Regions from separate parts of the Rothia sp. 32237D007AR genome, predicted to be linked through region 2. Evidence: predicted binding sites of a transcription regulator. Region 2 holds the regulator's gene; the other holds the start of a gene.
The links. Region 2 encodes HspR, which represses chaperone genes until heat shock. Its sites were predicted from a motif close to AAGTTGAGTCNNNNNGACTCAACTT; they were not measured.
Positions count from the first base shown of each region.

Region 1 (11,647 bases), on a different contig from region 2:
AGCTGGGCCGGGCACTGGCTGCGGCACTGGGGTCTGATGAGGGTCTGGTGCTGGATGTGTCGGTTAACCGTGCCGTGGTGAACTTGAGCGGCGTGGCGGCAGCAGATGTGATTGATGAAGTTGTGCACTTTGACTTCCCACCGGATTTCTTTGACCCGGGCAAGGCCCTGTCCTGTACCGTGGCTAAGGCTCGTATTATGCTCTGGCGGATTGATGAGTTGGAGTATCTGATGGTTCCTCGTGCCTCTGATACTGCCCCTTTTCTGCTGAATATTCTGGATGCCTGCGAGAAAGCTAAATAGGTGTAGCGGGGGAGCGCTCGTCATAACTGGTAGGTTTGTTTCGTTTGCAGGGAAAAAGGTCGCACCCCTGTAGGCAAGTGCGATAAAGTTTTGTCAAGAAGCTTTGTGTGCTCTAGCTCTCGTAACGGGGTCGGGCACTGAACTTCGTACATGTAAACGCTGGAAGCACCGCTTTCTGGCATCATTTCGGCGAAGAAGGAATCCCTGTGGACCTGTTTGAATACCAGGCACGCGATATCTTTGAGAAGCACGGCGTGCCCGTGCTCCAGGGCATCGTAGCTACCACCCCCGAAGAAGCAAAGGCGGCAGCTGAGAAAATCGGTGGCGTCACCGTTATCAAGGCCCAGGTTAAGGTGGGCGGGCGCGGTAAGGCAGGCGGCGTGAAGGTCGCCAAGACCGCCGACGAGGCCTACGAGTACGCCCAGCAGATTCTGGGCATGGACATTAAGGGCCACACTGTTCGCCGCGTGATGGTAGCCCAGGGCGCTGACATCGCTGAAGAATACTACTTCTCCATGCTGCTTGACCGCACTAACCGCTCCTACCTGGCCATGTGCTCTACTGAGGGCGGTATGGACATCGAAACCCTAGCTGCTGAGCGCCCCGAGGCCCTGGCTAAAGTCGAGGTCAACCCCCTGGAAGGTATCACCGCCGAAAAGGCCGCTGAAATTGTTGAGGCTGCTGGCTTCGCTGAGGGCACAGGCAAGGACGTCGCGGCGGTGCTGGTTAAGCTCGGTGAGGTTTATAAGAAGGAAGATGCCACCCTGGTTGAGGTTAACCCGCTGGTGAAGACCAGTGACGGCAAGATCCTGGCCTTAGACGGTAAGGTCTCCTTGGACAGCAATGCTGGGTTCCGCCAGCCTGATCACCAGGCGCTGGTGGATAAGTCAGCCGAGAACCCCCTAGAAGCCCAGGCAAAGGAGCACGGCCTCAACTACGTCAAGCTAGATGGCCAGGTAGGCGTAATCGGTAACGGTGCAGGCCTGGTCATGTCTACCCTGGACGTTGTTGCTTACGCTGGTGAGAAGCACGGCAAGGTTAAGCCCGCTAACTTCCTTGATATTGGTGGTGGTGCCTCCGCTGAGGTTATGACTGCTGGCCTAGATATTATTCTCAATGACGAGCAGGTTAAGTCTGTTTTCGTCAATGTGTTCGGTGGTATCACTGCCTGCGACGCTGTAGCTAACGGCATCGTTAAGGCCCTGGAAGTGCTGGGGGATAAGGCCACTAAGCCCCTGGTTGTCCGTCTGGACGGTAACAATGTTGAAGAGGGCCGCCAGATTCTTTCTGAGGCTAACCACCCGCTGGTTCACCTGGCTGACACCATGGACTCTGGTGCAGATAAGGCAGCCGAGCTGGCTCACACCGCATAAATCACCGCTGATTATTACTAGAAGGTTTTTATCATGTCTATCTTTTTGAACAAGGACTCTAAGGTCATCGTTCAGGGTATTACTGGCGGTGAAGGTTCTAAGCACACCGCCCGCATGCTTGCCGCTGGCACCCAGGTTGTAGGTGGCGTCAACGCCCGTAAGGCTGGCACCACCGTCTCTCACAAGGACGCCGCCGGTAAGAGCCTTGAACTGAAGGTCTACGGTTCTGTTGCTGAAGCCGTTGAGGAAACTGGCGCTGATGTCTCTATCGTCTTTGTTCCCCCGGCGTTCACTAAGGATGCCGTCATGGAGGCTATCGACGCTGAGGTTCCCCTGGTCGTTGTGATTACTGAGGGCGTACCGGTAGGGGATACCGCTGAGTTCTGGGCTTATGCTAAGAGCAAGGTGGATGCCTCAGGTAAGCAGGTCACTCGAATTATTGGCCCTAACTGCCCGGGCATTATTACCCCCGGTGAGGCTCTGGTGGGTATTACTCCTGCCAACATTACCGATAAGGGCAAGATTGGTTTGGTCTCTAAGTCTGGTACTTTGACTTACCAGATGATGTTTGAGTTGCGTGATATTGGGTTTACTACCGCTATTGGTATTGGTGGTGACCCCATTATTGGCACCACCCATATTGATGCTCTTGAGGCTTTTGAGGCTGACCCTGAGACCGAGGCTATTGTGATGATCGGTGAGATTGGTGGGGATGCTGAGGAGCGGGCCGCTGAGTACATTAAGGCTCATGTGACGAAGCCTGTTGTGGGGTATGTTGCTGGTTTCACGGCCCCTGAGGGTAAGACTATGGGCCATGCTGGTGCTATTGTTTCTGGTTCTTCAGGTACTGCTGAGGCGAAGAAGGAGGCCCTGGAGGCTGCTGGTGTGAAGGTCGGTAAGACCCCTTCTGAGGCTGCCCAGCTCATGCGCGAGATTTTTGCCAATAAGTAGAGATCCGAATGTCTGCTTCTCTTTGAACGAGGGAAGGACCAAGGAAGAGTGGTGGCGGTATCTGTAGAAGATACCGCCACCACTCTTCTTAGGGGGCTGCTAAGAAAGATTCTTAGTTTGAGCCGGTGATGGGGGGAGTGATGCCTGCTGCTACGGGGCGGGGGCATACGTTGAGAGTGGTGGGGCCACCGATAACGAAGTTCTGAGCACCGGTGCGGTTGCTGCCGTTACCCCAGGTGAGGGTGATGGTGTCAAGGGGCTCAGGGAAGCTCAAAGTGACGTTACCTGCAGTGGAGTTATAGCTCAGGTTGTTGCTAGTTGAGAGGGCGGTGAAGGTGGTGGTATCGCCGCTGGTAGAGATGGTGGCGCCACCGGTGACCAGGGGAGCGGAAGTTGCTACACCGTTGAGGGATGATTTGACAGTGAAAACATCCTGCCAGGGGCCACCACTGCCAGTGGTTCCCTGATCAACGTCACCAATATCAAAGGTGAAATTGGTGACAGGCTCGGAGAATCTCATGGTGATGGTAGTCTGCTGATTACCACCGGAGTAGCCGTTTTGGCCGCTCTGCAGGGTCTGGAAGAAGAGGTAGTCAGAAAAGCCTGAGTAGGAGGGGAAAGATACTCCGTCATTAGTAGGATACTTGGTGATGAGGTTCTGAGAGTTCGAGAGAGTAGGGCCTGATGAAGAGACGTGGGTGATGGTAAGCCTTGCCTTGCCGTCATTGGTCATGACGGAGCCTGTGTGGCGGTCACTGCCATTAGCTGCGACAGGGGTAGCGCGGACGAAGTTAGTCCAGGTAATGCCAGTGGAAGCCTCAGTGTTAGTGTTAGAGCAGACGTCCGGGCTAGCTGCGTAGGCAGGAATAGTAGTGGTAGCAACAACTGCAGGAGCAGCCCAAGCGGCTCCCTTAGCGAGTGTACGGCGTGAAACGGCCATGATAATCCTTCTAAAAATGGGTGATTTCTGCTTGTGGTAGCAAGGTTATGATGATTATTCCTGCCTTCTGAGAATTGGATACAAACAAAAATTGCATGCCCTCAGAGAAGAGGAAAAGGGTACAAAAAACCTGTTTTCTTTTAAAATATTAGTCGAAGATTAGGCACCATAAAAGTCTTTCAGACACCTAAAAACTAGAACCTTACATTACCGCCGTATTGAACAGCAGACCCAGTAGATAGGTTGCCAGGGCAGCCCCGTAGCCGATAGCTAGCTGACGCAGGCCCCGCTTGAAGGGTGAAGCACCAGAAAGCAGGCCCACCACCCCGCCAGTGACCATGAGGGCAAAACCTACCAGCAGCATAGAAATGAGCATGGCCGCCCCACCAGACATACCAAAGATGTAAGGAAGAATCGGGATAAGGGCACCAGAGGCAAAGAAACAAAAACTTGAGGCCGCAGCCCCCACATCGCTCCCCAGTGCGTCATGGGAGCCCTCAACTTCTTCCCCCTCACCTATCTCACGGAAAGACAGAGAGGGGTCACAGTCACATGAGAAGTAGCCAAAGCGTTCCATGGCGCGGTGGCGGGCGTCCTCTTCACTCATGCCACGGGCCTTATAAATCAGCTCAAGCTCATTCTGGTTAATATCGAGCTGATGAGCCACATCAAGAGTGACCTGGGTCGGCTGGGAGGCATCCAGAAGTTCACGCTGGGAGCGCACAGAAACAAACTCACCGGCCGCCATAGAAAGAGCACCAGCAAGTAGGCCCGCCACACCCGAAAGGAGCACCATAGAGCTGCTCACACCGGTGGCGCCCACGCCCATAATAAGGGCCGCGTTCGAGACCAAACCGTCATTGGCACCAAAAACTGCTGCACGGAAATTACCAGAGAGTTTCTCGCGCCCTGAGGCGGAGAGTGCACGCACAATCTCTTCGTGGATTGCCTCATCAGCAGCCATGGCTTCAGTGGCGTCTGAATCTTCTGCATAGGAGGAACGCCCCTCAGATCGCTGAGCCAGGGCAAGGACGAAAACAGACCCAAAATTTTTGGCAAGAAGCTCGAGGAAACGAGCAGAGACAGACGGACGAGGCTCAGGGTGGGCATACTCACCTAGCAGTGTGCGCCAGTGCTCCTGGTGGCGGAGCTCAGCCTGAGCAACTTCTCTCAGAATTTCTGCTTCCTTGCCCTCAGCTCGATCCGCTAGAGCTGCGTAGATGCGTGCTTCGGAGATTTCTTCGGCAAGATAGCGGCGCCAGCGGCGAACCTGTGCGCTACTTGGCTGCTGGGAGGGAGTGCGGGGGGCGGCTTCTGACATGGCGTTTCACCTTTTCTCTGCTTTAAATATTGTAAAGGGCGGTTAATTGTGGTGCAAACAAGATTAATTGGCTTCTAGGCTGAGCAATGAGGTTCAGGAATGAATGTGCAGGAACGGTAATTATGCTTCTGCACAGGGGAACACTTATTACGTTCTTTAGCCAGATACGGATTATTATGATTTATTCAGGATAAGCCTTGAAAAGGTGTGGCTAGATGCATAGTGTTAGATATAGACAATCTCCCCCGGGCTCGCCTGCCTAGCCCGGCAATCTAAGGATAGGAAAACCTGCTATGAGCAAGTACGCATCATTTACCGTCCCCGGCCTCACCGAAGAGTCAGGCCATCATGTAGCCGATATTCTGCAGCTTCGCCTGCATGCTCTGAACGACCTGCACCTGGTACTCAAGCATGCTCACTGGAATGTCGTAGGCCCCAATTTCATCGCTGTTCACGAGATGCTGGACCCCCAAGTCAACCTGGTGCGCGGATTCGTTGATGCCATTGCCGAGCGCATGGCCACCATGGGGGTAACTCCTAACGGTCTCTCAGGCGATTTGGTCGAAAAGCGTACCTGGGCTGAATACGATGTTGACCGCGCAGATGCTCTAACTCATATTCGTGCCCTGAACGAGGTCTACAACGTGGTGGTTGAAGACCACCGCGCCGCCATTGCCAAGGTGGGCGATAGCGATCCCATCACAGAAGATTTGCTTATTGGTCAGACCGCTGAACTGGAACTCTTCCAATGGTTCCTGCGCGGGCACCTGGAAGATGGCACGGGAAACCTCAAATAAGCATAAATGCACCCAAGTTGCGCTAAAGGCGGGCCTATTACGTGATAGGCCCGCCTTTGCCATGCAGTAGCTCTATCGTCTACCTCTCGATGAGTGCCCGGATTTTGTCGAGAGTAAGTTCTGTATGGTCGTAACGGGCGTGGCCCAGATGCTCGGGCACCTGGACAATGCCGGGCACTACGACCACCTTCATGCCCGCTGACATGGCGCTTTGCGTACCAGAAATAGAATCTTCCACCGCAACACAGTAGGCCGGGTCAACCCCCAAATTGCGGGCTGCCAGTAGATAAGGCTCGGGGTCAGGTTTAGCATGGGTGACCTGCTCATCGGTCACAAAAGTCTTAAAAAGACCCTGCGGTGCTAGCTTGGCAGTATGAGTTGCAACCTCGGTCGTAGCATTGGTAACAATTCCGGCGGGGACGCCCGCCTCAGCTACCTGAGCCAGGAGCGCCTCAATGCCCGGTAGGAGCTCAAGGCGGGCGTCCTTAAGAAGAACTGACATCTTAGCTTTTAGCCGGTCATAGAGTTCATCAGCAGAAGCATCTGCACCAAGCTCCTGCATGCGAGAAAAAGTCAGTGCAGCAGGTTTGCCCAGGGTCATGAGCGTATCGTGTTCGGTCCAACTGGCCCCAAATTCGGCGGTCAGTGCGGTTTTAGCCTCAGCCCATAGGGGCTCGGTATCTACTAGGGTTCCGTCGTGGTCAAAGAAAATAGCTTCAAGTCTGCTCATAGGTATCAGCCTACCTGCCCGTCTGTAGTGGCTAGGGCCTGTGGGTGACTTTCACATTAAAGCTTGTCTGAATCTCTAGCACATGTAGGTTGAGTGTAGTAGACTCAAGTTAAGGCTTGAGTGAATCACACTCAACTTTGAACGAATAACCTACGCACAGAAAGAGAAGAATGAAGGCACAATTCACCACCAAGAGCCAAGAAGCGCTCTCGGCAGCCACCATGAACGCCCAAACAGCAGGCAACCCCACCCTCGACACACCCCACCTCCTCAAAGCCCTCATGGACCAACGCGGGGGAGTGGCAGTAGCCGTCCTTAAAACCGCAGGCCTAGACGTGGACGCCATCTCACTGGCGGCATCCACCGAAATCTCAAAGCTCCCCAAAGTAGAAGGCGCCTCAACCGCCCAAGCCCAGCCCAGCCGCGCCATCCTAACCGCCATCCAAACAGCCCAAACCAAAGCAACCCAACTGGGCGACACCTACATCTCAACCGAAATTCTGCTCCTAGCACTTGCAGCCGGTGACGACGCCACCGCCCGCGCCCTGCACCAGGCCGGAGCCACCGAAAAAACCATTGAAGAAACCATTCCGATGGTGAGAGGAGACCGCACCGTGAACACCCCCGACCCCGAAGGCACCTTCGGTGCCCTAGAACAATACGGCACCGACCTAACCGCCGTCGCCCGCGAAGGCAAACTAGACCCCGTCATCGGGCGCGATAGCGAAATCCGCCGCGTCATCCAGGTGCTCTCCCGCCGCACCAAAAACAACCCCGTACTCATCGGTGAACCCGGCGTCGGTAAAACCGCCGTCGTCGAAGGCCTAGCCCAGCGCATGGTCTCAGGGGACGTCCCCGAATCCCTCCGCGGCAAAACCCTCATCTCCCTAGACCTTGGTGCCATGGTCGCCGGTGCCAAATACCGCGGCGAATTCGAAGAACGCCTCAAAGCCGTCCTCGAAGACATCAAGAAGTCCGAAGGGCAAATCGTCACCTTCATCGACGAAATTCACACCGTCGTTGGTGCAGGAGCCTCCGAAGGGTCAATGGACGCCGGCAACATGCTCAAACCCATGCTAGCCCGCGGCGAACTACGCCTGATCGGTGCAACCACCCTAGACGAATACCGCGAAAACATCGAAAAGGACGCCGCCCTAGAACGCCGCTTCCAACAGGTCTACGTGGGTGAACCCAGCGTCGAAGACACCATCGGTATTCTGCGCGGTCTCAAAGAACGCTACGAAGCCCACCACAAGGTCGCCATCGCAGACTCCGCCCTGGTCGCCGCAGCCAACCTTTCTAACCGCTACATCCCCTCCCGCCAGCTCCCCGATAAGGCCATCGACCTCATCGACGAAGCAGCCAGCCGCCTGCGCATGGAAATCGACTCAGCACCCGAAGAAATCGATGCCCTGCGCCGTGCCGTTGACCGCCTCACCATGGAAGAACTGGCCCTGGCCAACGAGACCGACCCCGCCTCCATCGAACGCCTAGAAGCCCTCCGGGCAGATATGGCCGACAAGAAGGAAGAACTGGACACCCTCAACGCCCGCTGGGAAGCCGAAAAAGCCGGGCTCAACCGGGTCGGTGACCTCAAAACCCAGATCGATGATCTACGCTCCAAGGCCGAAGTAGCCCAGCGTGAAGGCAACCTGGCCGAAGCCTCCCGTATGCTCTACGGCGAAATTCCCGCCCTAGAAGCAGAACTAGCAGCAGCCCAGCAAGCTGAGAGCACCGCCACCGAAGAGTCCATGGTCTCTGAAGAAGTCACCGCCGATGACATCGCAGAGGTCATCTCATCCTGGACTGGCATCCCCGCCGGGCGTATGCTCCAAGGTGAATCAGAAAAACTCCTGCACATGGAAGACGAACTGGGCAAGCGCCTCATCGGCCAGCGTCAGGCTGTCACCGCCGTTGCTGATGCTGTGCGCCGCTCCCGTGCCGGTATCTCCGACCCCGACCGCCCTATCGGCTCCTTCCTCTTCCTAGGCCCCACCGGTGTGGGTAAAACCGAGCTAGCTAAAGCCCTGGCAGAGTTCCAGTTCGATGACGAGCGCGCCCTGGTGCGTATTGACATGAGCGAGTACTCCGAAAAGCACGCCGTGGCCCGCCTGGTCGGTGCCCCTCCCGGCTACGTCGGCTACGAGGAAGGTGGCCAGCTCACTGAAGCTGTCCGCCGCCGCCCCTACTCGGTGGTTCTGCTCGATGAGGTAGAAAAAGCCCATCCTGAGGTCTTCGACATCCTCCTACAGGTACTCGATGACGGTCGCCTCACCGACGGTCAAGGTCGCACCGTGGACTTCCGCAACGTCATTCTGATTCTGACCTCCAACCTGGGATCCCAATTCCTGATTGACCAGAACCTCGATGAAGAAGCCCGCAAGACCGCTGTGATGAGCACCGTCAACGCCAGCTTCAAGCCCGAATTTCTCAACCGCCTGGATGAGGTCATCATGTTCGAGCCCCTCTCAGCCGAGGACCTGACCTCCATCGTGGCCCTACAGATCGACTCCATGGCCCGCCGCCTGGAAGACCGCCGCCTGACCCTGGACGTGACGGACGCCGCCACCGAGTGGCTGGGCCTGGCAGGCTACGACCCGGCCTACGGTGCCCGCCCTCTACGCCGCCTGGTTCAACGCGAAATTGGTGACCGCCTAGCCAAGGGAATCCTGGCAGGTGCCATCAAGGACGGCGACACCGTGCGCGTAGACGTCAACCCTGATGTTGCCGTCGACGGCCTGGTCGTCACCGCCCAGTAACCACCTAGCAGAACTGACCCTATAGTTTTTCTCTTGACCCTCCAGATTGTCTCGGGGTGAAGAGAAAAACTATAGGGTCTTTCTCTTTTAGACTAGGAGAGTGAACCAAACACAGCCCCACCCCGTGCCCGGGAAGCTCGATACGCGCTTTGCCGGGGCGTCCGCGTCCATTACTGCCCAAAAAGACATTGCAGCCACCCACGCCGCAGCCCTCCGCTCCATCGACAGAGTCGTCACCGAAACAACCCAGCCCACCGACCCCCAGCTAGCGGCGGACGGCATCAGCCACCTCATCGACAAGGGGCAGGTGCTGGTACTGACCGGGGCCGGAATATCCACCGGCTCAGGCATACCCGACTACCGTGGCCCAGCCGGCTCCCTGCGCAACCACAGGCCCATGACCTACCAAGAATTCCGTTTCGATGAGGTAGCCAGGCAACGCTACTGGGCCCGCTCCTTCGTCGGCTGGAGGCACATGAACCGGGCCCGTCCCAACACTGCCCACTACCTACTAGCAGAGCTTGAAAACCAAGGAAAACTCACCGGCCTGATCACCCAAAACGTTGATGGGCTCCACACCGCAGCAGGCTCCCAAAAAGTTATCACCCTACACGGGGACCTCTCCCGCATCCAATGCCTTGACTGCGGAGCCAACGAAGGGCGCACCTCCCTCGACTCCCGAATCGACGCCGCTAACCCCGGCTACCTGCAGCGCCTCACCAGCAGCACCTTGCAGGTCAACCCCGATGGGGACGCAGAAATTGATACCCGCTTCATCAGCGACTTTCAGATGGTCGGCTGCCTCACCTGCGGGTCCACCAAACTCAAACCCGCCGTTGTCTACTTCGGCGAGCCCGTCCCTCACACTCGTAAACAGGCCGTCAAAGAACTAGGGGAGAAGGCCTCATCTCTACTGGTACTCGGTTCGTCACTTGCCGTCATGAGCTCCTACAAAATAGCCCTGGACTTCGCCCGGGCAGGTAAGCCCATCGCCGTCATCAACCAAGGCCCAGGCCGCGCGGATGCCCGCGCCACCTACCTCTGGCGGTCCGACGTCACAGACGCCCTCTACACTCTTACGCGTAAACTCAAAGACTCAAACTGAGTTTCTTACATCTCATGTGGCGAACAGGCAAGCAAAGACGCTCAAAAACATGTACCCTTAAATACAGAAAAGACTGAAAGTTTTTCTGGCACACCCTTGCGTATACGCGGGTGTCCAGATATGAGCGATAAAGAGGGGGTCTCGCCATGGGGCGCGGCCGTCAGAAGGCTAAAGCAACTCGGCAGGCTCGGGAGATGAAGTACTTCAGCCCCGACACCGACTACACTGCACTCGAACGCGAACTGAGCAAGAGCACCAGCTCAAAGCCCAAGACGTCTGGTTATCAGTACGATGACGAAGACGACTACGCAGAGTACGCAGACAAGTACGCCGACGATTATCAGGAGAAGTAACCCGCGTACCACCACGCGGGTTCTTCCCCTACCATCAACACAGCCCGCCACCGGTAACCACCGGTGGCGGGCTTTTCGATGTGGGTAGGAGCTGCCAACAATACGTGAAGAGATAGAAGGAGATCGCGTCTTTATCGAAGAAACCCAGAGCATAACAAGTGGCGGCTTCCATACGGAAACCGCCACTTATAATTTATTAAAATAAAACAGAAACGCTGAGCAATCCTTCTACTGAACTACTACGTTACTTATAGGACCCCAGCAGCACTGCCGCGCCGCCGTCCACGCCCTTAGCACCCTGCACATAATCAGAGTTACCCTGGTAGGCACCGTCGTCCTTCTGCACAGTACCCAGTACCCAAGAAGGCAAACCACGCTTATTCAGACGCTCAACAGCCGCATCAGCAACAGACGGGTCAACAACAGCAATCATGCCCACACCCAGGTTTAGGGTTCGTTCCAGGTCAGCCTGGGGCACAGAGCCCAGCTCACCAATCAGCTTGAAGATAGCGGGAATCTCCCAGGTAGAACGCTCCACCACGCCCACAGTACCTACAGGCAGCACACGGGCCAGGTTAGCAGCCAGACCGCCACCGGTCACATGCGAGAAGCCGCGCACACCAGAACCGGTCTGCCCGTCCTCACCGTTGACCGGGAAAGCCTCAATGAGGTCCAGACAATCAGCGGTGTAAATGCGGGTAGGCTCAAGAAGCTCCTCACCCAAGGTACGGCCCAGCTCAGCCACCTCACGCTCATACTCCCAGCCAGCAACCGAAAGCACCTTACGCACCAGAGAATAGCCGTTAGAGTGAATACCGCTTGAAGCCATAGCAATCAGCACATCGCCCTCACGCACACGGTCAGGGCCCAACAGCTCATCAGCCTCAACAATACCGGTAGCAGCACCAGCCACATCGTACTCATCCTCAGCCAGCAGGCCAGGGTGCTCAGCAGTCTCACCACCAACCAGGGCGGTACCAGCCAAAGAACAACCCTCAGCTACACCGCGCACGATA
Region 1 is NZ_JBPPUO010000002.1:128,846-140,492, reverse strand. It holds gene ACED87_RS02190 (sarcosine oxidase subunit gamma family protein) at 1-302, shown strand, start outside; gene sucC (ADP-forming succinate--CoA ligase subunit beta) at 509-1,675, shown strand; gene sucD (succinate--CoA ligase subunit alpha) at 1,709-2,626, shown strand; gene ACED87_RS02175 (hypothetical protein) at 2,739-3,566, opposite strand; gene ACED87_RS02170 (VIT1/CCC1 transporter family protein) at 3,769-4,887, opposite strand; gene ACED87_RS02165 (Dps family protein) at 5,181-5,684, shown strand; gene ACED87_RS02160 (HAD family hydrolase) at 5,764-6,414, opposite strand; gene clpB (ATP-dependent chaperone ClpB) at 6,585-9,173, shown strand; gene ACED87_RS02150 (Sir2 family NAD-dependent protein deacetylase) at 9,343-10,278, shown strand; gene ACED87_RS02145 (DUF3073 domain-containing protein) at 10,425-10,631, shown strand; gene purM (phosphoribosylformylglycinamidine cyclo-ligase) at 10,876-11,647, opposite strand, start outside.
Region 1: a site for HspR is predicted at 6,501-6,525, ahead of clpB (ATP-dependent chaperone ClpB). Genes of this name have one in related genera too.

Region 2 (11,647 bases):
GTCAGGGCTGCCGGTGACACATCGTGCTGGTACTGGCCCACACCGATGGATTGGGGTTCAATTTTGACCAGCTCGGCCAGGGGGTCTTGCAGACGGCGGGCAATAGAGACCGCCCCGCGCAGGGAGACATCCATGCCCGGCAGTTCGCGACTGGCAAGTTCTGAGGCGGAGTAGACGGAGGCACCTGCCTCGGAGACAACGACCTTCTGGAGCCCGCGGTAGCCGCTAGCTGTGCATTCTTTCATCAGGTCAGAGGCAAGTTTGTCGGTTTCTCGGCTGGCGGTTCCGTTACCGATGGCTATGAGTTCTACCTGGTAGGTGCCCACCAGGTGCGTGAGCCTATCGAGGGAGGCCTGCCACTGGTTGCGGGGCGCATGGGGGTAAATAAGGTCAGTAGCCAGCACTTGGCCGGTCTGCCCTACCACTGCAACTTTGACGCCGGTGCGCAGGCCAGGGTCCAGCCCAAGGGTGGTGCGGGAGCCAGCAGGTGCTGCCAGCAGAACATCGCGCAAATTGGAGGCAAAGACGGTGATGGCGTCCTTTTCTGCCTGTTCGAAGAGAGAGGTTCTGGCTTCTGAGGCCAGGCGGGGCAGCAGGCGCTGGCGGCAGGCTATGCGCACAGTTTTAGCCAGCCAGCCAACCACCATGGTTTCGTCGGAGACCATGTTGAGCACCTGGGCACCAATTCCCAGGGCTTCGGCCACGGTGCGTTCGTACCAGCTGCGTTCCCGGTCGTATTCTTCAGCCAAAATTTCGGCTGCTTCGCGGGCCGCACCTTTGAGGGAGGACTTGGCCGGTGGGAGCACGTCCACATCGACGCTGACCTTGACGGCCCCTTCTTTTTCGGCCCGGAGTAGGGCTAGCACCCGGTGGGAGGGGATACGGCGGATTTCTTCATTGAATTCGAAGTAGTCGCTGAACTTGGCACCAGCTTGCTGCTGGCCGGGGATCAGGCGGGAGGTGATGACGCCGCGGCGCATGAAGCGTTGGCGGAGGGTTTCTGCCAGGGCTGGGTCTGTGAGGGCCTGTTCAATCAGCAGGGCGCGGGCCCCTTCCAGGGCGTTATCGACTGAGGCGACGGTTGCTTCAACGGTGCCGGGCTCAGCATCAGCTAGTTCAGACTCAACGTAGGCCTCAGCGATGTCAGCGGTGGGGGCGAAGGGAACTTCTAGCAGGTCTTCAACTAGTGATTCCAGCCCGGCCTCCCGCGCGAGGAAGGCCAGGGTCTTGCGCTTGGTTTTGTGGGGGGCGTAGAGCGCTTCGAGCTCATTTTTGGTGGGGGCGTGCGCCAGGGCGGCTGCCAGTTCTTCTGTCAGTAGGGCACGTTCGTGCAGGGTGCGGACGATTGCCACCCGGCGCTCTTCGAGTTCTCGCAGGTAGCGCAGGCGTTCAGCTAGGGTGCGGAGCTGGGTGTCGTCAAGCCCACCGGTGGCTTCTTTGCGGTAGCGGGCGATGAAGGGCACGGTGGCCCCGTCATCGAGCAGGGCTATAGCTGAGCGCACCTGGTCGGCCCGGGCACCGAGTTCTAGAGCGATTCGTTCCTCGAGGGGAGGGAGGGGGGTGTGGGGGGCATCTGCCGCGCCTGCATGTGTCATAGTTTCTAGTTTCTCATACTGTTTTTGCTGTTGGTTTGAGCAGGCTCTGCCAGGTGATGGGGGTCTGCTGTGGGGGCTGGGGGAGGTTACTTGGGTGGTGGGTGTTTGTTCATCTACTTGTAATAGTTAAGCTTGCAGTGGTCACAGAGGGGTGGGAGCACCTAAAGTGGTGCTACAGGGTACTTGGGAGCGGTCTAGACAGGGCTGTTACCAAGACTCTTTGACCCCGAGCCCATTCTTGTTTGACCTTGCTTTGGAGAACCACTGTGCCAGAGGAAACCGATCTTTCCTATACCGAATTCTGCGAGCGCTATGACTCGCTCTTGAGTGGGCTTGCGAGCATGGGCTGGACCTCTTCTGAAGCTCTTCATCGTGTATCTGTGCTTTACCCTGGTCTTGACCGGGACTTGGTGGAGCAGGCGGTTCATTCTGGCCGTTGGCTTTTTGGTAATGGTCAGGGGCAAACTCATTCGCATGTGCTGATGGCTTCGGCCCTGTGGTATGCGGTGGCTGTGACCTATGATTTGGACCCTGATTACGAGTACGCGGCGGTGGGGATTGACCCCATTATTATTCAAGATCTTCCGCGTATGCTTGAGGCTTTTGCTGTGCCTCCTGAGGAGATCGCTACGATTGTTGGGCGTATTGGTGCTGCTCTCAATTACATGGCCCAGCACCCCTATACTGAGCTTGATGAGCAGACCTACGATGATTTTTTGGCTCATCTTCCGCAGGAGATTGTCCATATTTCTCGTGGGGATTTCTCTTGGCCTCCGTCTCGGGCTCTGATTGAAGATCGCCTGGGGGATCGTTCTTGGTCTAGGGCCTTGCTGAAGGTGGGGGTTTGCCCGCCCAATGCTGAGGAGCAGGGTATCACGCTTGCAGCTAGTACCCTCAGTGAGCGTGTTTTCCGTAATACTCTGGGCGAGTTTTTGAACTATTGCATCCGTTATGACCGTAAGCCGTCGGTTTTGCTTTATGGTAGTTGGGCTGAGGATTCGGCAAGAAGCGGGCGCGTGCCTCACCTGGGTACGGTGCGAGCTAAGTATGGTTCGTGGCATGTGGCTCTTCAGGCTGGCCGTCAGATGTTTAATGATGTGCTGCTCATGGGGGCTTCGGGCTTGTCTGCCCGGCCTGTGGGTCAGCCTGCGGTTGATTCTACTGAGTCTCTTAATATTAAAGAGATTCAGGCGCAGGGTATTGGTGTAGTGCAGCCTAAGACTCTGACCGAGGCTGAGCGTGTTGAGCGGGCCTGGCGGCAGTTGGTTTCGGTCACGGAGCAGCGTCTTGAGGAGTTGCCCTGGAATCTTTCCTTGCGGATCTATTACATCTGCCCTGAGGTGGTTGCGACTAAGGATTTCACTAATTTTGTGAGTATTTTGCGTTCCCCTGCTGGCTATTTTTGTGAGCTGACGTCTCCTGATGAGTTTGAGACTATTGAGGTTGAGCTTGATACCGAGATGCTAGAAGATGCGGGGTGGACGGCACCTAATGGCCGGTGGACCCGTAACTTCTTGTCGGTTAAGGACGCCGCCGAGGGCATTATTGAGGCTATGCGTGAGGGTATGGGCTGTGACCGCCCTGATTTCTATCAGTCAGATGATCCGGCAGGCCACCCGGCGGTGAATGTGGCTCACCCTACTACCGGGTCTATTCCTATGGTGCCTGTGACCGGTAGTGGTTATATAGCGATTGAGGATTTTAGGTAGGGAACCCAACTCACGGCGTTAGAATAGGTGACCTATGAGTACCTCCCGTAAGCGTCCTTCTGCCCCTCGTTTTTCTTCACCTAGTGACCGCCAGATTCGTGCGGGCGTCCGTTTTGTAGCGGGTTTACCTGCTGGTGTGCAGCGTGCCTTGGCTCTGCTGCTTGTTGTGGTCTTACTGGTGGGCGGTCTGCTGTGGTTGCGGTCGCACCAGTGGAATGTGCGGTCTGCTCTTGATAGTTTGCTCAACCCTGCGGGTACGGCTGTGAGTACCGGATTTTCGGGTTCTGGGGTGCAGACTTATTCGACGGCTAGTGAGGTTCTTGAGGGTTTAACGGTGGCTGATTCCTACTCTGGGACTAAGTATAAGCGTGATGCTTATGGGCAGGCTTGGGCTGATATTGACAAGAATGGTTGCGATCAGCGGAACGATATTTTGACCCGTGATCTTACCGACCTTGATGTTGCTAGTAACTGTTTTGTGCTCTCAGGGCACTTGGTAGACCCTTATACGGCTGAGGCTATTGATTTTAAGCGTGGGCCTAAGACGAGCGATGCCATTCCTATCGACCATGTGGTGGCGCTGTCTAATGCCTGGGTTTCTGGGGCTTGGCAGTGGAGCCCAGAGCAGCGGGTTCTTATAGCTAATGATCCGCTCAATTTGCAGGCGGCTGGGCAGACTGCTAACACGCAGAAGTCTGATAAGAGTGCGGACGCCTGGCTGCCCCAGCCCGGTTACCGCTGTGAGTATGTGGCGCGGCAGGTGTCGGTGAAGGCCGCCTATGGGCTTACTGTCACTGGTGCTGAGAAGCGGGCTATGCAGGGTGTGCTGGCAACCTGCCCTGATCAGCCAGCCTATCGGTCTGCTTTTACCGGCTAGCTAGTGGCGGGCGGTGCGTGGCTCCCGGCAAGAAGGCGCCAGAGGCGAAATTTCCTCCTTCCAGGCCATGAGCACAGCCCTGGGTACCACCGTCGGTACCGGTAATATCGTTGGTGTTGTCCTCTCCCTGAGCATTGGTGGGCCCGGTATCTGCCGTGTTTTTGCCTGCTTCGGCATCGGAAACATGACCCAGGCAAAAGCCATCTCAGCTAACCTAGAGCACTCCTTCAGCATCTCGCCCTACCTTACTGCCGGCGTCCTTGCGGTAGGAACAGCCGCCGCCCTGCTTGGCGGCATTAGAACCGTAAAAAGGCTATCATTGGCTACCGCCTTATCTTCGCCCTGGTCTGTGGGCTGGGCGCTATCGCCCCACTCACCCTAGTCTTTGCCTTCTCAGACATCATGAACGGGCTGATGGCGATCCCCAACCTCATCGGGCTCTTGCTACTCTCTGGTCTAGTAGCGCGTGAGACTAAGAAGTACCTCACCCACCACCCCAACTCTTGAACACCGGGACACGACCAGCCTCAAAAAGGTCGCAGCAAAAATGGTTACCGATCCGCGGGCTGCTGACCGCCCAGATAAGACATCGAAATAATTTTTCGTACGCCTGAACACAAAACGCCAACAGTCCTATAGGTTGCGATATAAGCACGCTAAAATACCGCTAAAGTGGGGACAGGTCTTTTCGTATCTTCAACGTATTTCGCACATACTAGCGAAACGGCCTGCATGCTCATAGCCTCCCAGACCTGTGAGCAGCACCCATTCGGTCTCGCACCCGCACCTAGAAAAGGACACTCCTATGCCATTTACCCCTAACCGCCGCTCAGCTCTCAAACTAACCGCAGCAGCATCTGCCGCCTCCGCCCTAGCAGCTACCGCCACTACCGCCCACGCCAACGGCCAAAAGCGCATCGCCATTATCGGCTCCGGCTACGGCGGCGCAGTAGCCGCCCGCGCCCTCACTGAAAAGGGCTACACCGTCGACATGATCGAAATGGGCGCCGACTGGGAAAAGATGGCGCCTAAGTCAAACGGCTACCGGTTTGACCAGATGACCTCCCCCACCGAACGCTCCATGTGGTTCGAAGACCGCACCGACATGCCCCTCTCCAGCGTCTTCGGTCTAGACTACGTCAACCGCCCCATCAACCGGGCCGCCGGCGTCCTAGGCATCGAACGCTTCGCCAATATGAAGGTCTACGTGGGCAAGGGCGTAGGTGGTGGCTCACTGGCCAACGGCGGTATGGCAGTTACCCCTAACCCCTCTTTCTTCCAGCAAGTCCTACCCCAACTTGACGCTGCAGAAATGTACGCAACCTACTTCCCGCGCGCCAACACCAACCTGGGAGTCACCACACCCCCATCCGACGTGGTCGGCACCTCCAAGTGGTACCAGTTCTCACGAGTCTCTGCCTCCCAAGCAGCCAAAGCCGGCTTCAAACACCAGTTCGTACCTAACGTCTACGACTGGAACTACATGCGCCAAGAGAACTTCTCCCGCGTCCCCCGCTCAGCCCTAGGTCGCCAGGTCATCTTCGGTAACGACCACGGCAAAAAATCACTGCCCAAAACCATCTTGGCCACCGCCTTTGCCACCGGCAAAGTCAACCTCATCCCCCTGACCGAGGTAACCGCCCTCACCCAGCAAGCCGATGGCACCTTCTCCCTCGACTTGAAGACCATTGACTTCACCGGCAACCTGGTCAGCGCCACCACACAGGTCTACGACCGCGTCATCATGGCTGCAGGTTCTGTTGGCACCAACCGTCTACTGCTGCAAGCAAAGAACGCAGGCACTGTGAAGAATCTGCCCGCAACGCTGGGCACCAACTGGGGCCCCAACGGCAACATCATGGTAGCCCGCAACGTCAATGCTGCTACCGGCGGCTACCAGTCAGGAATCCCTGCCATGGGCATCTCCAACTGGGATAACTCCACCAACTCAGTCTTCGCAGAGCTTGCCCCCTTCCCTGCAGGCCTAGATATGCGCATCGGCCTCTACCTGGCTATCACCAACAACCCCAACAAGGGCACCTTCACCTGGAACGCCTCTACCGGCTCCATGGACCTCGACTGGGACTCCACCAAGGCAGCCCCCGGTGTTGCCGCAGCCAAAGCCTTCATGGACAAGATGAACGCGGCCAACCCCGGCACCTCCTACAACTCTGGTCTCTTCCAGGGTGGCAAGACCTTCGCCGACTACTTCACCTACCACCCGCTCGGCGGTGCCGTCATCGGTGAAACCACCGACCTCAACGGTGAAGTAAAGGGTGTGCCCGGCCTCTTTGTTATGGACGGCTCCCTGATTCCTGGCAAAATTGGTGTCAATCCCTTCGTCACCATTACTGCTATCGCAGAACGCAACATGGACCGTCTGCTGGCAGCAGGCCGTTTCGCCTAAGACTTTCGAGAGATGTACTAACCTATGACTTCTTTACTGACACCCCACCGCCGCACCCTGCTCAAGGCCAGCGCCTGGGCCGCTCCCGCCGTCCTAGCTACCAGTGCAATTCCCGCTTACGCTGCGAGTTTTGAAGAGATTCCTCGCACCGATCTGGCAATTCAGATTGCTGATCCCACTGTAGATTGGTCAACCTTTGAGCCTGTCTACGACACCCCTATTTACCGGGGCCCGACCACCACGACTAACGTAGCCGCTTACGCGTCTTTTCCCAATACCATGACCATCACCAATGTTGGTAGCGTACCAGCAGTTAACCCCACAGGGACCCTGCTCAGCGACATGCAAGACGTCTTTACGGATGCAACCGGCTCTAACCAGGCCGGAACCCAGGTCAATTCAAGCGACTCCCGCGTCACCTTCACCTACGCAGGCTCAGCAGGCTGGGGTTCTCCCAGCTTTGTCTGGACCTTTGCTGGTACTCTGCAGCCCGGCGAGTCAGTCGATATTCCCCTGCGCTACTACATCAACTGGCCTTTCTGGAACGTCCAGTATGAGCTCTTCCTATCCGCTACTGTAATTGACGAGATGGACGGCGACTCAGACGATAACTCCGATCACATGGGTACTACCCAGGGCCGCGTTACCTACTAAGTAGAGCTATGAGGAACCTTCCACCGGGGCAGGCTGTTTTCAGCCTGCCCCGGTCTATATCTGTGGCGATATAATTGGGGACGCCTTTCTTTTCTCTACCGGCGGCACTTAGCGTTTCCGTGTGCGCCGGTTTATCTGTCTCAACCTCGCAAGGAGAGTTATGGAAACCAAGAAGCAACAACAAGATCTAGCAGCCAAAGCCGAACGTGCAGCAGCAGGTGAAGATTTGAGCGCCCCGGTCCCTGAAAAATTTCACCGCCAGCCCTACTCCTTCGTCCGCCGCGGCGACCGCCTGACCGCCCGCCGCCAAAAAGCCTGGGACGCCTACGCCCCCACCCATGTGCTTGACCTACCCCGCAACGTTGGGGATACTTCGGTAGCTGAGGGTGCGACCTTTGACCAGCAGGCCCTTTACGGACGCACTGACGCGCCCCTGGTCGTTGAGATTGGCTCCGGCCTGGGTGAGGCTATCGTCAATCGGGCTGCCCAGGTACCTGAGGCTAACTTCCTGGCTGTTGAGGTCTACACCCCCGGTATCGCTGACCTGCTGCTGAAGATGGGCCAGGCCGGTGTTGAGAATGTGCGTGTTGCCCAGGCCAATGCCCCTGAGCTGCTGGATCATCTGCTGGAGGAATCTTCTGTTGATGAGCTCTGGGTTTTCTTCCCTGACCCCTGGCACAAGGCCCGCCACCACAAGCGTCGCCTGGTCTCCCCTGCCTTTGCCGATAAGGTAGCGCGTGTGCTCAAGCCCGGTGGCATTTGGCGTCTGGCCACTGACTGGGAGGAATATGCCCTGGTCATGCGCGAGGTACTCGAAGCTCACCCCGATTTCACTAATGCCCACGCCGGTGAAAACACCACTGAGGAGGACCCGGTCGGTGGCTGGGCTCCGCGCTGGGAAGGACGCGTGGTGACCAGTTTCGAGCGCAAGGCCGGTGAGGCAGGGCGTCGCGCCCATGACCTGACCTTTATTCGTCGATAAAAGGGTTCAGTAGTAAAAGTAGAGAAAAGGCGCCCCACCACAGGCTCATGCACTGCGGTGGGGCGCTTTATACCTCTAGCGAGTTAGGTAGGAGCCGCTTGTCGTGCTCTTATTGTTGGTCTACCAGCGGGTGATGGCTGCCAGGTTCTCTTCGGAGCTTTCGGGCAGGGGCTTTACTTCGCCGCCGGAGCGTAGTACCAGGTTGATAGCCTGGGCTGCTTCGCTCAGGCCTTCGCCGGTGGTGGCCTTCTCGTCTTCTGCTACCAGCAGGGTTGCAATCTGGCCCTGCTTGGCTGCTTCGAGCACTTCGCCTGCGCCGATGTAGCGCTTGCCAGAGCGGGCGTCCTCAAGCTGCTGGTTGAGGCTCTGGGTTTCGTGCTGAGCCTGCTCTTGAAGCACGGGCTGGAGCTTTTCCAGGAGCTGGGCTTCGCTCATCTCGTCCACGCGGCCGTCGCTAATGGTGGTCTCTAGTACCTGGCCCCATTCGGTGAAGCTGCGGAACTCGTTGGTGAGTTCTTCAATACCGGCCAGTACCAGGGGGTGGCGCAGGGGTTCGTTAACCTCGTCTTCGATGCCCTTGGCCACCTTGCGCAAGAAGCGTTCGCGGTAGATGCGGTCGGTGTCTGAGTCGTTGGTGTGGGCGTGGAAGGTTGCTACTCCCCCACCCTTGGGTACCTGCTGTTGGGTGCGCTGCACATCGTAGTCATCGTAGATGTCCTCTTCGCTTTCGATCATGTGCTTGAGGTCGATTTGGCCGATGCGGGTGCCGTCAGTTTCGAAGAGTCGCACGTCTTTGCGGGAGAGTGCTAGCAGGTGCAAGCTGGTGTCGGTGCTGAGCAGGGGTACTAGGGAGGTGAGGTCGTAGTCCCCTGCTACGGTGACTGCTTCGGGTAGGTCCAGGGGCAGGCGTAGGGCGGTCATGGTGCCGTTTTCTAGTAGGACGGCTAGGCCGTCGCCTTGGTGCTGCCAGTAGTCACGGTCATCGACGAGTTCGTGGGCTGGTGCTAGCAGTGCTTCTGCGTCTACGTCTCTTGCTTCTAGCTTTTCGCGAGCGGTAGCTAAGAGGTTGCGGAAGCGGGTGGAGTTTCCGGTGGTGTCTCGCCCTGCGCGTTCGGTGGGCATGGTGAGGGTGACGCGAGTTGCTCCCTCTGCCGCAGGTGCGGTGAGTGCTTTAGTGTCAAGAGCGTCAAAGGGCTTGTTGGTGGAGAGCTGGGCCTCGGTCATGGTCGACTCCTTTTTAGTCGGTTGGGGTAGCGGAAGTATTAACCGCTCCTAGAACTAAGCTAACTGGCTATAAAGGTGGCTTCAAGAGTATTCGGCCTAGAGAGAAGATAATGACAGTCTATTAACGCTAGACAGCTAAATTATCCAGACAATTAGAAGAACTGGTCTTGACTAGCGTAGACTTAAAGATTGTGGCGGCACCCAACCTTGGGTGCCGCCACAATATTTTAAGATGGCAGGCTTAACGCGGCCGGTAGAGCACCACGGCCTGGGAGGTAGAGCGTGCAGCCGGACGCTTGCCACGAGCTAGATGCATAGCCCCACCAGAGGTACCGGCAGCAAAAACGCGAGAACCCTCCTGAAGGCGATTGCGCAGATTCTCGTTATCAGCCTGCAACTCAACAATGCGGGTCCGCAGGGCCTCCACCTGGTTCTCAAGCTGCATGATGCGCTTAATACCCTCTAGTGAAACACCGGACTGGGAAAGCTCCTGGATCTCCTGAAGCTGCTGCACATCCCGCTCAGAATAGCGGCGGGCACGGCCCGGGGCCCGCTGGGGCTGAACCAGACCTAGCCGGTCGTACTGGCGCAGGGTCTGCGGGTGCATACCGGCTAGCTCAGCGGCCACAGAGATAACAAAAACTGGGCGATCGGCTTCCAATGTCATGTTTAACCGCCTGCTTTCCTCAGCATCTCTTCACGGGGGTTAGTTTGCGGGGCAGCTGCGATGAAGGCATCGAGGGCGGCTTCAGCTTCGGCAGTGAGATTGGTGGGCAACTGTACCTCAGGGATGACCAGCATATCGCCGCTACCCTTCTTGGTTACAAAGCCGCGGCCCTTAGCGCGCAGTTTACGGCCTGCCGGTGAGCCAGCGGCCAGGCGGAGCTTAACGCTTCCACCATCAAGGGTGGGGGCCTCGATGACGCCGCCCTTCACAGCTTCTTCCAGAGTGACCGGCACGCGCACCAGCAGGTTATCCCCTTCCCGCTCAAAGTAGGGGTGGGTATCTACGCGGACGGTGACAATCAGGTCCCCTGCCCCACCGGCACCGGGGTGCCCCTTGCCGCGGGCACGGATTTTCTGGCCGTCCTTAACGCCGCGCGGTAGGCGCACCTGGGTTTGGGAGCCGCCGGGGCGGAAGACTGAAACCTCAGCACCCTCATAGGCCTGTTGGAGGGTGATACGGGCACTAGTGGTCGCGTCTTTCCCCTGGGGCGCTGGCTGTGAGAAACCACCACCGGGGAAACCGCCGCCAGCGCCGGGGAAGCCACCTGCAGAGCGTGCTCCCCCACCAAAACCAGCGCCGCCACCGAACATGCCGCCGAGCAAATCTTCAATGTTAATGCCGCCAGCACCGCCACTGGTGGAGTAGGTGAAGTTACCGCCGCCAGGGAAACCACCGGGGAAACCGCCGCCAGCGCCGCTGAAGCCCGCGGCCCCGTACTTGCGGATCTGGTCGTACTCTTCCTTCTGCTTGGGGTCTGAGAGCACGTCGTAGGCTTCTGAGACTTCCTTGAACTTCTTCTCAGCAGCCTCATCACCGGGGTTCTGGTCGGGGTGGTACTTGCGGGCCAGCTTGCGGTAGGCCTTCTTAATATCTGCCTCGGAGGAATCCTCGGCTACGCCTAGTACCTTATAAAAATCTTGATGGAGCCAGTTTTCACTCGCCATGTGCCTCTCCTTCCGAGGTAGATCCTATGTCTTTTAGTGTCTTTTAGAGGGGTAAAACTGGGCGGGCACCCAGCCTGACCTATCAGGCCGGGTGCCCGCCCGCGTCCTTATTCTGCTACCGCAACAGCTACCTGGGCGGTTCGGACCACACGGTCCTTCACCTTATAGCCGTTACGTAGAACCATGGAGACTGAGTCAGGCTCAACCTCACTGGTGGGCTGCTGCAATACAGCCTCATGCACCTGGGGGTTGAAGGGTTCGCCAATCTCACCGAATCGCTCTAGGCCCTGCTTGGTTAGGGTCTCTTCGAGCTTGTTGGCAATCGCAGCGAAGGGGCCTTCTTCAAGGTCACCGTGCTTGCGGGCGGCGTCAATATCATCGATGACCGGCAGCAGGGCTGCTACCAGGTCGGCGATGACGAAGTCACGCAGCTGGTCTTTTTCCTTGGCGGTGCGGTTCTTGTAGTTGGTGAACTCGGCCTGAAGGCGGCGCAAATCCTCAAGGCGTTCGGCGGCTAGAGCCGCGTCA
Region 2 is NZ_JBPPUO010000001.1:23,746-35,392, reverse strand. It holds gene ACED87_RS00190 (Tex family protein) at 1-1,595, opposite strand, end outside; gene ACED87_RS00185 (TY-Chap domain-containing protein) at 1,862-3,304, shown strand; gene ACED87_RS00180 (HNH endonuclease family protein) at 3,339-4,181, shown strand; gene ACED87_RS00175 (alanine:cation symporter family protein) at 4,195-4,563, shown strand; gene ACED87_RS00170 (alanine:cation symporter family protein) at 4,497-4,688, shown strand; gene ACED87_RS00165 (GMC oxidoreductase) at 4,987-6,588, shown strand; gene ACED87_RS00160 (hypothetical protein) at 6,613-7,242, shown strand; gene trmB (tRNA (guanosine(46)-N7)-methyltransferase TrmB) at 7,403-8,224, shown strand; gene ACED87_RS00150 (baeRF3 domain-containing protein) at 8,345-9,448, opposite strand; gene ACED87_RS00145 (heat shock protein transcriptional repressor HspR) at 9,690-10,115, opposite strand; gene ACED87_RS00140 (DnaJ C-terminal domain-containing protein) at 10,118-11,119, opposite strand; gene ACED87_RS00135 (nucleotide exchange factor GrpE) at 11,227-11,647, opposite strand, start outside.